DNA from 2 places in the Microbacterium sp. MPR-TSA4 genome. Region 1 is predicted to be linked to the other one. Evidence: riboswitches for the same ligand, from Rfam matches in the RefSeq annotation. Region 1 holds a riboswitch; the other holds the start of a gene.

Region 1 (4,743 bases):
GGTGCCCGCCCTTCAGCAGCACGGCCGTCCCGGTCTCACGGTGCAGGCGTTCGGCCTGCGCCACGGCCTGCGCCCACGATGCGGCGGGCGCGGCGTCGACGAGGACGGCCAGCTCGGGCAGGTTCGGGGTGACGAGGTGGGCGCGGCGGCACAGCCGACGGACGGCCGCCACCGCCTCGGCGTCGAGGAGCCGGTCGCCGCTCGTGGCCACCATCACCGGATCGAGGACCACCACCGGCGGACGCACCCGCGTCAGCCAGGCCTCGACGACGCCGGCGATCTCGCCCGAGAGCAGCATCCCGATCTTGACCGCATCGATCTCGACGTCATCGCTGACCGCGCGCAACTGCTCGTCGAGGAACGCCGTCGGCGGGGCGTGCAGCGTGCGCACGCCGCGGGTGTTCTGGGCGACGAGCACCGTGACCACCGCCATCCCGTACCCGCCGAGCGCGCCGATCGACTTGAGGTCGGCCTGGATGCCCGCCCCACCGGTCGGATCGGTCCCGGCGATGCTGAGCACGCGGGGGATGCCGGCGGTCACCGGGCCGCCTCGGCGGCGTGCTCGGCGGGGCCGGTCAGAGCGGCGGCGAAGACCCCCGCCGCCGCGCCCGGATCGGCGGCCGCGCAGATCGCCGAGACCACCGCGACGCCCGCGGCGCCCGCGGCCCGGAGGGCAGGGACGTCGGCCGGCGTCACGCCCCCGATCGCGACGCAGGGCAGCGCGGTCGCGGCGGCGATCCTCGCGAACCCGCCGATGCCGAGCGGCTCGGGGTGATCGGGCTTGGTCGCGGTGGGTCGGATGACCCCCACCCCGAGGTAGTCGAGGGTGCCGGCGGGCATCTCGGCCGCGGCGGCGAGATGGGCGGGGGTGTTCGCCGTCCAGCCGACCAGCGCGTCGGCGCCGAGCAGGGCACGGGCGGTCTGCGGGGGCACGTCGCTCTGGCCCAGGTGGATGCCGTCGACACGGGCGCCGGCGTCACGGGCCGCGAGCACGACGTCGAGCCGGTCGTCGACGACGAGCCCCGCCCGTGCGGCGACGACATCCGACAGAGCGACCGCCTGTGCGATCAGCTCGCGGGCGGTGGAGGTCTTGGCGCGCAGCTGCACCACGCTCGCCCCGCCGGCCACGGCCGCAGCGACGATCTCGCACAGCAGCGGGAACGGGATGCGCTCGTCGGTGACGAGGTGCAGCGAGAGGTCGTGACCGGTGGCCCCGCTCATCGTGCGGGCTCCGCAGACGAGAGGCGACCGGGGGTGTCGAGGTCGGCCGGCGCCACGGCGGCCAGAGCGTCGAGGAACGCCACCGCGAACGAGCCCGGCCCGCGGGCCGCGCGCGCCGCCCGTTCCGCCGCGACGGCGTGCACGGCGGAGGCCGCGACCGCCGCCGACAGCGGGTCGCACACGCCCAGGAAGGCCGCCATGGTCGCACCGAGCGCGCATCCGCCTCCCGTCACCCGGGTCAGCAGCGCGTCGCCGCCGTGCACCCGGACCACCCGGGTGCCGTCGGTGATCAGGTCGACCGGCCCCGACACCGCCACCACCCCGCCCGTCCGCCGGGCGAGCGCGACCGCCGCGTCCCCCGCGGCCTCCGGGTCGTCGGTGGCATCCACGCCGCGTCCGCCCGCCCCGAGGCCGGCGAGTGCGAGGATCTCCGACGCATTGCCGCGCACGATCGCGGGTCGGCGCTCGACGAGCTCGGTGGCGAGGGCCGTCCGCACCGGGAGCACGCCGACGGCGACGGGATCGAGCACCCAGCGCTCGGTCGCCGCGACCGCCTCGCGCGCCGCGGTGCGCTGCTCGGCCGTCGGCGTGCCGAGGTTCACGAGCACGCCGTCCGCGATGCCCGCGAACACGCCCGCTTCGCCGGGGATGTCGCACATCGCGGGGGCGGCGCCCAGGGCCAGGAGGGCGTTGGCGGTGAAGTTCGTCACCACCGCGTTGGTGATGCACTGCACCAGCGGATGGGCCGTGCGCACGGCATCCACGGCGTCGGCGGGGGAGAGGTGGGCGCGCGCGCTCATCAGGGGACATCCCTTCGCTCGTACGAACGAGATCAGGTTCGACGGGTGTGATCTCAGCCCATGGTTCGGGCACCCCGTGTCGTTGACCAGGAATGTAGCAGGGCGTCGCCGCGGGCGCGAACCCGCCGTCGGCGGCTCAGACCGGAGCGGCCGCGAGGTCGGCCACGATCGCGCGCACCGCGTCGCGGCCGGCGCGGTTCGCGCCCACCGTCGACTGCGACGGCCCGTAGCCGATGAGGAACAGCCGCGGCTCGTCCACGGCGCGACCGTTCGCCACGCGGACACCGCCGAGCGCGGTCCGCAGCCCCAGCGGGGCGAGATGGGCGATGTCGGCGCGGAAGCCGGTGGCCCACAGGATGACGTCGGCGGGCTCGAACGACCCGTCGGGCATCCGTACCCCGTGCTCCTCGATGCGGGTGAACATCGGGTGGCGCACGAGGACGCCGCGCTCCTGCGCGCGCCGCGCCCAGGGCGTCCAGTGCTGGCCCGTCACCGAGATCACACTGCCCGGCGCCTCACCGCGCCGCACCCGCTCCTCCACGCCCGCGATCGCCGCGACGCGGGCCGCGGTGTCGAACTCCGCGGCATCCCACCGCACCTCCCGCCGCGTGACCCAGAAGGTGTCGGCGACCCGGGAGATCTCCTCCAGGAGCTGCACGGCCGAGATGCCGGCGCCCACGACGACGACGCGCTGACCGCGGAACTCGTCGGCCGACACGTAGTCGTGCACGTGCAGCTGGCGGCCCGCGAACTGCTCCTGACCCGGGTAGTGGGGCCAGAACGGCCGTCGCCAGGTGCCCGTGGCGTTGATCACGAACCGCGCGTGCCAGGCTCCGCGATCGGTGTCGACCTCCAGGAGGCCGTGCGGATCGGCGTCGACGCGGCGCACGGCGGTGACGTCCACGGGCCGCTGGACCCTCAGATCGAATCGCCGCTCGTAGTCGGCGAAGTACGCCGGGAGCACGTCGGCGCTCGCCGCGTCGGGGTCGGCCGGGGGAACGGGGGCTCCCGGCAGTTCGTGGATGCCGTTGACGGTCGCCATCCGCAGCGAACGCCACCGATGCTGCCAGGCGCCGCCCGGAGCGGCATCGGCGTCGAGCACGACGAACACGGGGGCGCGTCCGTCGCCCGGTGCCGGGACGAACCCGCGGCGGCGCAGATGGTAGGCCGCCGACAGTCCCGCCTGGCCGGCGCCGATCACGAGGACGTCCACCGTCCGGTCGGGCAGGGCGAGACTCATGCCCATCCCAACGCGGTCCGGCCGCAGATGTTCCCGCCGGGGCGCCCGCCGCGCCGCATGTCGGGGGCACGCCGTAGTCTGTTCTGGTGACCACCGCCCTGTACCGCCGCTACCGTCCGGAGACGTTCGGCGAGATGATCGGGCAGGCGCAGGTGACCGAGCCGCTCATGACCGCCTTGCGCGGCGACCGCGTCGGGCACGCGTATCTGTTCAGCGGCCCGCGCGGCTGCGGCAAGACGACCTCGGCGCGCATCCTCGCCCGCTGCCTGAACTGCGCGGCGGGCCCGACCGACACCCCCTGCGGCGTCTGCGACAGCTGCGTGGAGCTCAGCCGCGGAGGCGGGGGCTCCCTCGACGTGGTCGAGATCGACGCGGCCTCGCACAACGGCGTCGACGACGCCCGCGACCTGCGTGAGCGCGCGATCTTCGCCCCCGCGCGCGACCGGTTCAAGATCTTCATCCTCGACGAGGCGCACATGGTGACGGCGCAGGGGTTCAACGCCCTGCTCAAGCTCGTCGAGGAGCCGCCGGAGCACGTCAAGTTCATCTTCGCGACGACCGAGCCCGAGAAGGTCATCGGCACGATCCGCTCGCGCACCCACCACTACCCGTTCCGCCTCGTCGCGCCCGCCGCGATGCTCGAGTACGTCGAACAGCTGTGCGCCCAGGAGGGTGTGCAGACGGAGGCGGGCGTGCTGCCGCTCGTGGTCCGCGCCGGCGGGGGGTCGCCCCGCGACACGCTGTCGCTGCTCGACCAGCTCATCGCCGGATCCGATCCGGTCGACGGTGCCGCCGGTGCGACCGTGCGCTACGAGCGCGCCGTCGCCCTGCTCGGCTACACGCACGGCGCCCTGCTCGACGAGGTCGTCACGGCGTTCTCGGCCCACGACGCGGCCGCCGCCTTCGCGGCCGTCGACCGTGTCGTGCAGACGGGTCAGGACCCGCGTCGATTCGTCGACGACCTGCTCGAGCGTCTGCGCGACCTCATCATCGTCGCGGCCACGGGAGACGGTGCCGGCGCGGTGCTGCGCGGCATCCCGGCCGACGAGCTCGAGCGGATGGGCCGTCAGGCGTCCGCGTTCGGCACCGATCGCCTCTCCCGCATCGCCGATCTCGTGGTCGGGGCCCTCGACGACATGAGCGGTGCGACGTCTCCGCGGCTGCAGCTGGAGCTGCTCGTCGCCCGCGTCCTCGCCCACACCGCCGGATCCGTTCCGGCGGCGGCCCCGGACTCGCCGCCGGTGGCCGTGCCCGCCGCCGCTCCCGTCGCCGAGCCGCCGGCCTCCCACCCGGCTGCACCGGCCGCCGCGCCGACCCCGCCGTCTGCCGCCGCGCCGGCCGCACCGGTCGCGTCGACTCCGCCGGAGGAACCGGTCCCGCCGGCTGCCGCCGCACCGACTCCGCCGGCTGCCGCCGCATCGACTCCGCCGGCTGCCGCCGCACCGACTCCGCCGCCGGCCGCCGCTCCCGTGCCGCCGGCAG
Region 2 (4,743 bases), on a different contig from region 1:
CCGCCGGAGAGCGTGAACGGGTTGACCTCGGCGAGACGGGTCAGCCGCAGCCGTTCGAGCAGCGGCTCCACGCGCGCGGCGACCTCGGACGCGGAGAGCCCGAGGGCGCGGGGGCCCACCGCCAGCTCGTCGCGCACACGCGTGGTCAGCAGCTGATGCTCGGGCTCCTGGAACACCGTGCCGATGCGGGTCAGCAGATCGCGGGCGCGCCAGCGCACGGGCGCGTCGCCGCGCCCCGTGCCGGCCGCGAGCGAGGCGCTCGCGCGCACGGTCCCGGATGCCGGGGGCACGAGCCCCGCGAGGGTCATCGCGAACGTCGACTTCCCGGCCCCGTTCGCCCCGGTGATCGCCAGGGCCCGCCCGGCCCGCAGCCGGGCGTCGATGCCGGCCGCGACGATCCGCGGCATCCGCTCGCCGAACGGGCGCCGGCCCACCGCGACGGCGTCGGCGCTCAGCAGGACCTCCCCCGTGCCCGTGCGCGGCCGGGGGTCGATCACGACGGGGACGTCCGGTACCCAGACGCCCGCCTCGGTCAGGGCCGCGCCGTGCGCGCCGAAGACGCGCTCGGCGCTCCCGTCCGCGAGCACCCCGCCGTCGGATCCGAGCACCACGACGCGGTCGATGTGCTCGGCCCACAGCGCGACGCGGTGCTCCACGACGACGAGCGTGGCGCCCGTCCGCGACGCCGCCTCGACGACCGCGTCGCGCACGGCGACGGCCCCGGCCGGGTCGAGGTTCGCCGTCGGCTCGTCCAGCAGCAGCAGTCCGGGCCGCATCGCGAGGGCGCCGGCGAGCGCGAGCCGCTGCTTCTGCCCGCCGGAGAGGGCGGCGGTCGGGTGGTCGCGCGGCACGTCGAGGCCGACGGCGCGGAGGGCCTCGTCGACCCGCCGCCAGATCTCGTCGGCGGGGACGCCGAGGTTCTCGCACGCGAAGGCGACGTCGTCGCCCACCCGGGCGAGCACGACCTGCGCATCGGGATCCTGGAGCACCAGGCCCGCCCGTCCGCGCACCGCGGCGGGCGCGTGGCCGTCGATCAGGAGCGCACCGGCATCCTCACCGTCCTCCGCATCGCCCAGCACGCCGGCCAGCCCGCGCAGCAGCGTCGACTTGCCCGAGCCGCTCGCGCCGAGGAGCAGGACGTGCTGGCCCGGCTCGATGTCGAGGTCGAGCTCCGACACGGCCCAGCGCCGACGGCCGGCGTGACGCCAGCCCCACCCTCGTGCACTGACCGCCGCGGGCGCCGCGAGCGAGGCCGGGCTCACGCCGCGTCGGGCGCGTCCGCGATGCGTGCCTCTCGACCCGCCGCGAACCGGTCCAGCGCGCCCGTGGCGGCCAGGGCACGGGCGATGAGCCACGACACCAGACCCGCGACGAGGATGCCGGAGACGACGGCGGCACCGAAGTAGATCGCTCGCGGCCCGAACTCGTAGGCGGCGATCGAGGAGAAGTTGGTGTCGAGGAGGGCCACGGCGAGGCCGGCGAGGGCGCCCGAGGTGAGCGCCGCGATCAGGCGATAGTTCGCGTACGCGAACAGCGCGAAGCCGAGCTCGGCGCCGATGCCCTGCACGACGCCCCAGACCAGCGTGAGGAAGCCCCACTGCGTGCCGACGGCCATCGACACCACCGCGGCGACGACCTCGGTGTACAGCGCGGCGCCGGGCTTGCGGATGATGAGACCACCGAGCACACCGGCGAACAGCCACCCGCCGGACAGCAGCCCCTCCAGCCCCGGTGCGAACGCGAGGATGCTGCTCAGCGGCGTCCACGCCTGGCCCCACAGCCAGAAGACGACACCGGCGGCCACACCGATGACGCTGGCGACGACGATGTCGACGACGCGCCAGCGCAGGCGGCCGGTGCGCGCGGCGGAACGGGATGCCGCAGCATCCGACGAGACGGTGGACGGGGACGCAGACGCGTGCATGTTTCTCTCCTCCCTGCGCCGGCATGATCCGGATCAGGTTCGACGGTCGAAGCGTGGATCGCTTCCTCTCAGCCCGGCTCACCGGACTCCCGTGGTTGTGCGCTCGAGTATAGCGGCGACCGGGTACGTTGGGCGGGTGACCTCGGACGACGCGCCCCCGCCGTCGCGACGCGCGCTGCGCGAGTCCACCGCACCGACCGACATCGTCATCGTGCGGGGCCGCGAGGGACGTCAGGCGCTCGGCTGGCTCGACGACACGGCCGTGACGGGGACGCTCGCCGTCGCGAACACCGCGCCCGCCCCCGACCTGCTCACGAGACGGCCGCGCCGATCGCCCCTGCGGGCGGGGGTGGTCGCGCCGATCCTCACCACCATCGCCGTCGCGGGCGCGTACGCCGCGGCGACCCTGCTCTGGCCGCTCTGGGCCGTCACGCCGACGGTGCGCGCGATCGAGCCGGACGGTCCCGCCTCGCCGGCGACCGCCGTGGCGTGGCCGACGGAGGGGGCCGGCGCCGTCGGGGTCGGGGGCATCGACGCGGTGGCCGCCTCCAGCGATGCGGCGGTCTCGATGGCGAGCATCTCGAAGCTCGTGACGGTGCTGATGATCCTGGACGAGATGCCGCTGAACGTCGGGGAGCAGGGGCGGGAGTTCGCGTTCACCTCGCGCGACCGCTCCACCTACTACGACTATCTGGCCAACGACGAGTCCGCCCTCGACGTGCCCGTCGGCGGCTCGCTCACGGAGTATCAGATGCTCCAGGGCATCCTCATCGGCTCGGCCGGCAACTACACGGATCGCCTCGCCGGCACGATCTGGCCGACCGACGAGGTCTTCTCGGCCGCCGCGCGCGCGTGGCTCGACCGCCACGGGCTGCCCGGGATCACCCTGGCCGAGCCCACCGGGATCGATCCCGCGAACGCCGCCGATCCGGCCGCGCTCATCGCGCTCGCGCGGATCGCGCTGGCCCACCCGGTCGTGGCGGAGATCGTCCGCACCCGGACGGTCGAGCTTCCCGGGGCCGGCGAGGTCACCAACACCAACGACCTGCTCGCCGACCCGGCCGTGGTCGGTCTCAAGACCGGCAGCCTGGCGGGGTTCTACAACCTGCTGGCGGCGAAGGACGTCACCGTCGGCGCGGTGACCGTGCGCGTCTACGCGACCGCGCTCGGCCAGTCGTCCGACGAGGCCCGCGACCAGGAGACGGCGCGCCTGCTGGCCGACGTGGCCGCCGAGGTCGCCGTGCCGCGCACCCTGCCGGCCGGCACCCTCGCGGGCGTCGTGTCGACCGCGTGGGGGGCGACGGCGAACATCGTGACGGATGCCGACGCGGCGGTGATCCTGTGGAACGGCGCGGCATCCACCGTGACGACGGACCTCGATCTGGGCGCGGCGCGCACCGTCGACGCGGCCGTCGGCGAGGTGCGGGTGACGGGACCGCTGGACGCGGCGACCGTCGGCGTGCACCTCACCGCCGACATCCCCGATCCGGACGCGTGGTGGCGTCTGACCCACCCGCTGCAGCTGTGGGGTCTGGCCGACTGACCCGCGGGCCTCGACGCGGCGGCGCTAGAACGGCCAGACCAGCGGCACGTACACCACGGCGACGAGGAGGTACACCGCCATCAGCGGCAGGCCGAGCTTGCCGTAGTCGCCGAACCGGTAGCCGCCCGGCTGCATCACCATCAGGTTGGCCGGAGTCGCCACGGGCGTGAGGAACGCGGCGGCGCCGGCCACCGTCAGCGCCATCATGAACGGCTGCACGCTCGCGCCGAGCGTCTGGGCGATGGCGACCGCGATCGGGAGCACGACGAGCACCGTGGCGACGTTCGAGATGAACTGACCCAGCACCATCGTCAGCACGCACAGCACCAGCAGGGCGAGCTGCGGCGAGCCCGAGCCGATGACGCCCAGCACGGCGTCGGCGACGATGTCCGCCGCCCCCGTCGTGATGAACGCCGACGACAGCGGGATCATCCCCGCGATGAGGATGACGGTCGTCCACGAGATCGCGCGGTAGGTCTGCGGCACCGTCAGCACCCGCAGCAGCACGAGGGCTCCCGCCGCGAGCAGTCCGGCGACCACCGCCGGCACGAGCCCCGTCGCGAGGAGCACGACCATCGCGCCGAGGACGCCGATCGCGCGCTTGGCGCCGCGGCCGAGCGGCACGACGCGCTGCAGATCCTGGGGCGGGGTCACCGCGATCACGTCCGGCGACTGGGCGTAGCGGGTCAGCGCGGCCCAGGGTCCCTGCACGAGCAGGGCGTCGCCGGCCTGGAGCACGAGCGCGCCGGCCACTCCCGTGCCCCGGGACGCGTTGGGGCCCTCGTCGTCGCCGCGGCGGACGGCGAGGATCACGAGGTCCTCACCGCGGGTCGTCATGCCCGCCGACACCGTACGTCCGATCAGTCGCGATCGCGGCGCGACCAGCACTTCGGCGACGCCCTCGCGTGCGCTGAACAGCAACCCGGTGTCGAGGTCGACGTCGTAGCTCGCGCGGAGCGCCTGCGCGTGCTCCCGCGGGTCCGGCGCCACCTCGCCCAGCCGCTCCGCCGTCCGCTCCGGCAACAGCCGGCCGCCGCCGAGCGCGACGACCGCGACGGTCAGCAGGACGAGCGGAATGCCGGCGAGCGCGAACTCGAAGAAGCCGAACTCCCGACCGCCGGCGGCGGCCGCCGCCTCGCTGACGACGATGTTGACGGGCGTTCCGGTGAGGGTCAGCAGCGACCCCGCGCTCGCGGCGAACGCGAGCGGGATCAGCAGCTTGGAGGGGACGATGCCGGCGCGCACCGCGACGACCACCACGACCGGCAGCAGCGCC

The links. A riboswitch is a leader RNA that binds a small molecule or an ion and turns the genes downstream of it on or off. The one in region 1 is predicted to bind thiamine pyrophosphate.
Region 2: it holds a riboswitch for thiamine pyrophosphate, as region 1 does, so the genes downstream of both, AC1Q49_RS12035 (ECF transporter S component) here and thiM (hydroxyethylthiazole kinase) in region 1, are expected to answer to the same signal.

The regions. Positions count from the first base shown of each region.
Region 1 is NZ_JBXAFF010000070.1:3,435-8,177, forward strand. It holds gene thiD (bifunctional hydroxymethylpyrimidine kinase/phosphomethylpyrimidine kinase) at 1-541, opposite strand, end outside; gene thiE (thiamine phosphate synthase) at 538-1,221, opposite strand; gene thiM (hydroxyethylthiazole kinase) at 1,218-2,021, opposite strand; TPP riboswitch at 2,014-2,108, opposite strand; gene AC1Q49_RS15570 (NAD(P)-binding domain-containing protein) at 2,158-3,261, opposite strand; partial or broken gene AC1Q49_RS15575 (DNA polymerase III subunit gamma and tau) at 3,348-4,743, shown strand, end outside.
Region 2 is NZ_JBXAFF010000031.1:9,999-14,741, reverse strand. It holds gene AC1Q49_RS12040 (ABC transporter ATP-binding protein) at 1-1,178, opposite strand, end outside; gene AC1Q49_RS12035 (ECF transporter S component) at 1,259-1,924, opposite strand; TPP riboswitch at 1,918-2,027, opposite strand; gene AC1Q49_RS12030 (D-alanyl-D-alanine carboxypeptidase) at 2,061-3,467, shown strand; gene AC1Q49_RS12025 (SLC13 family permease) at 3,492-4,743, opposite strand, start outside.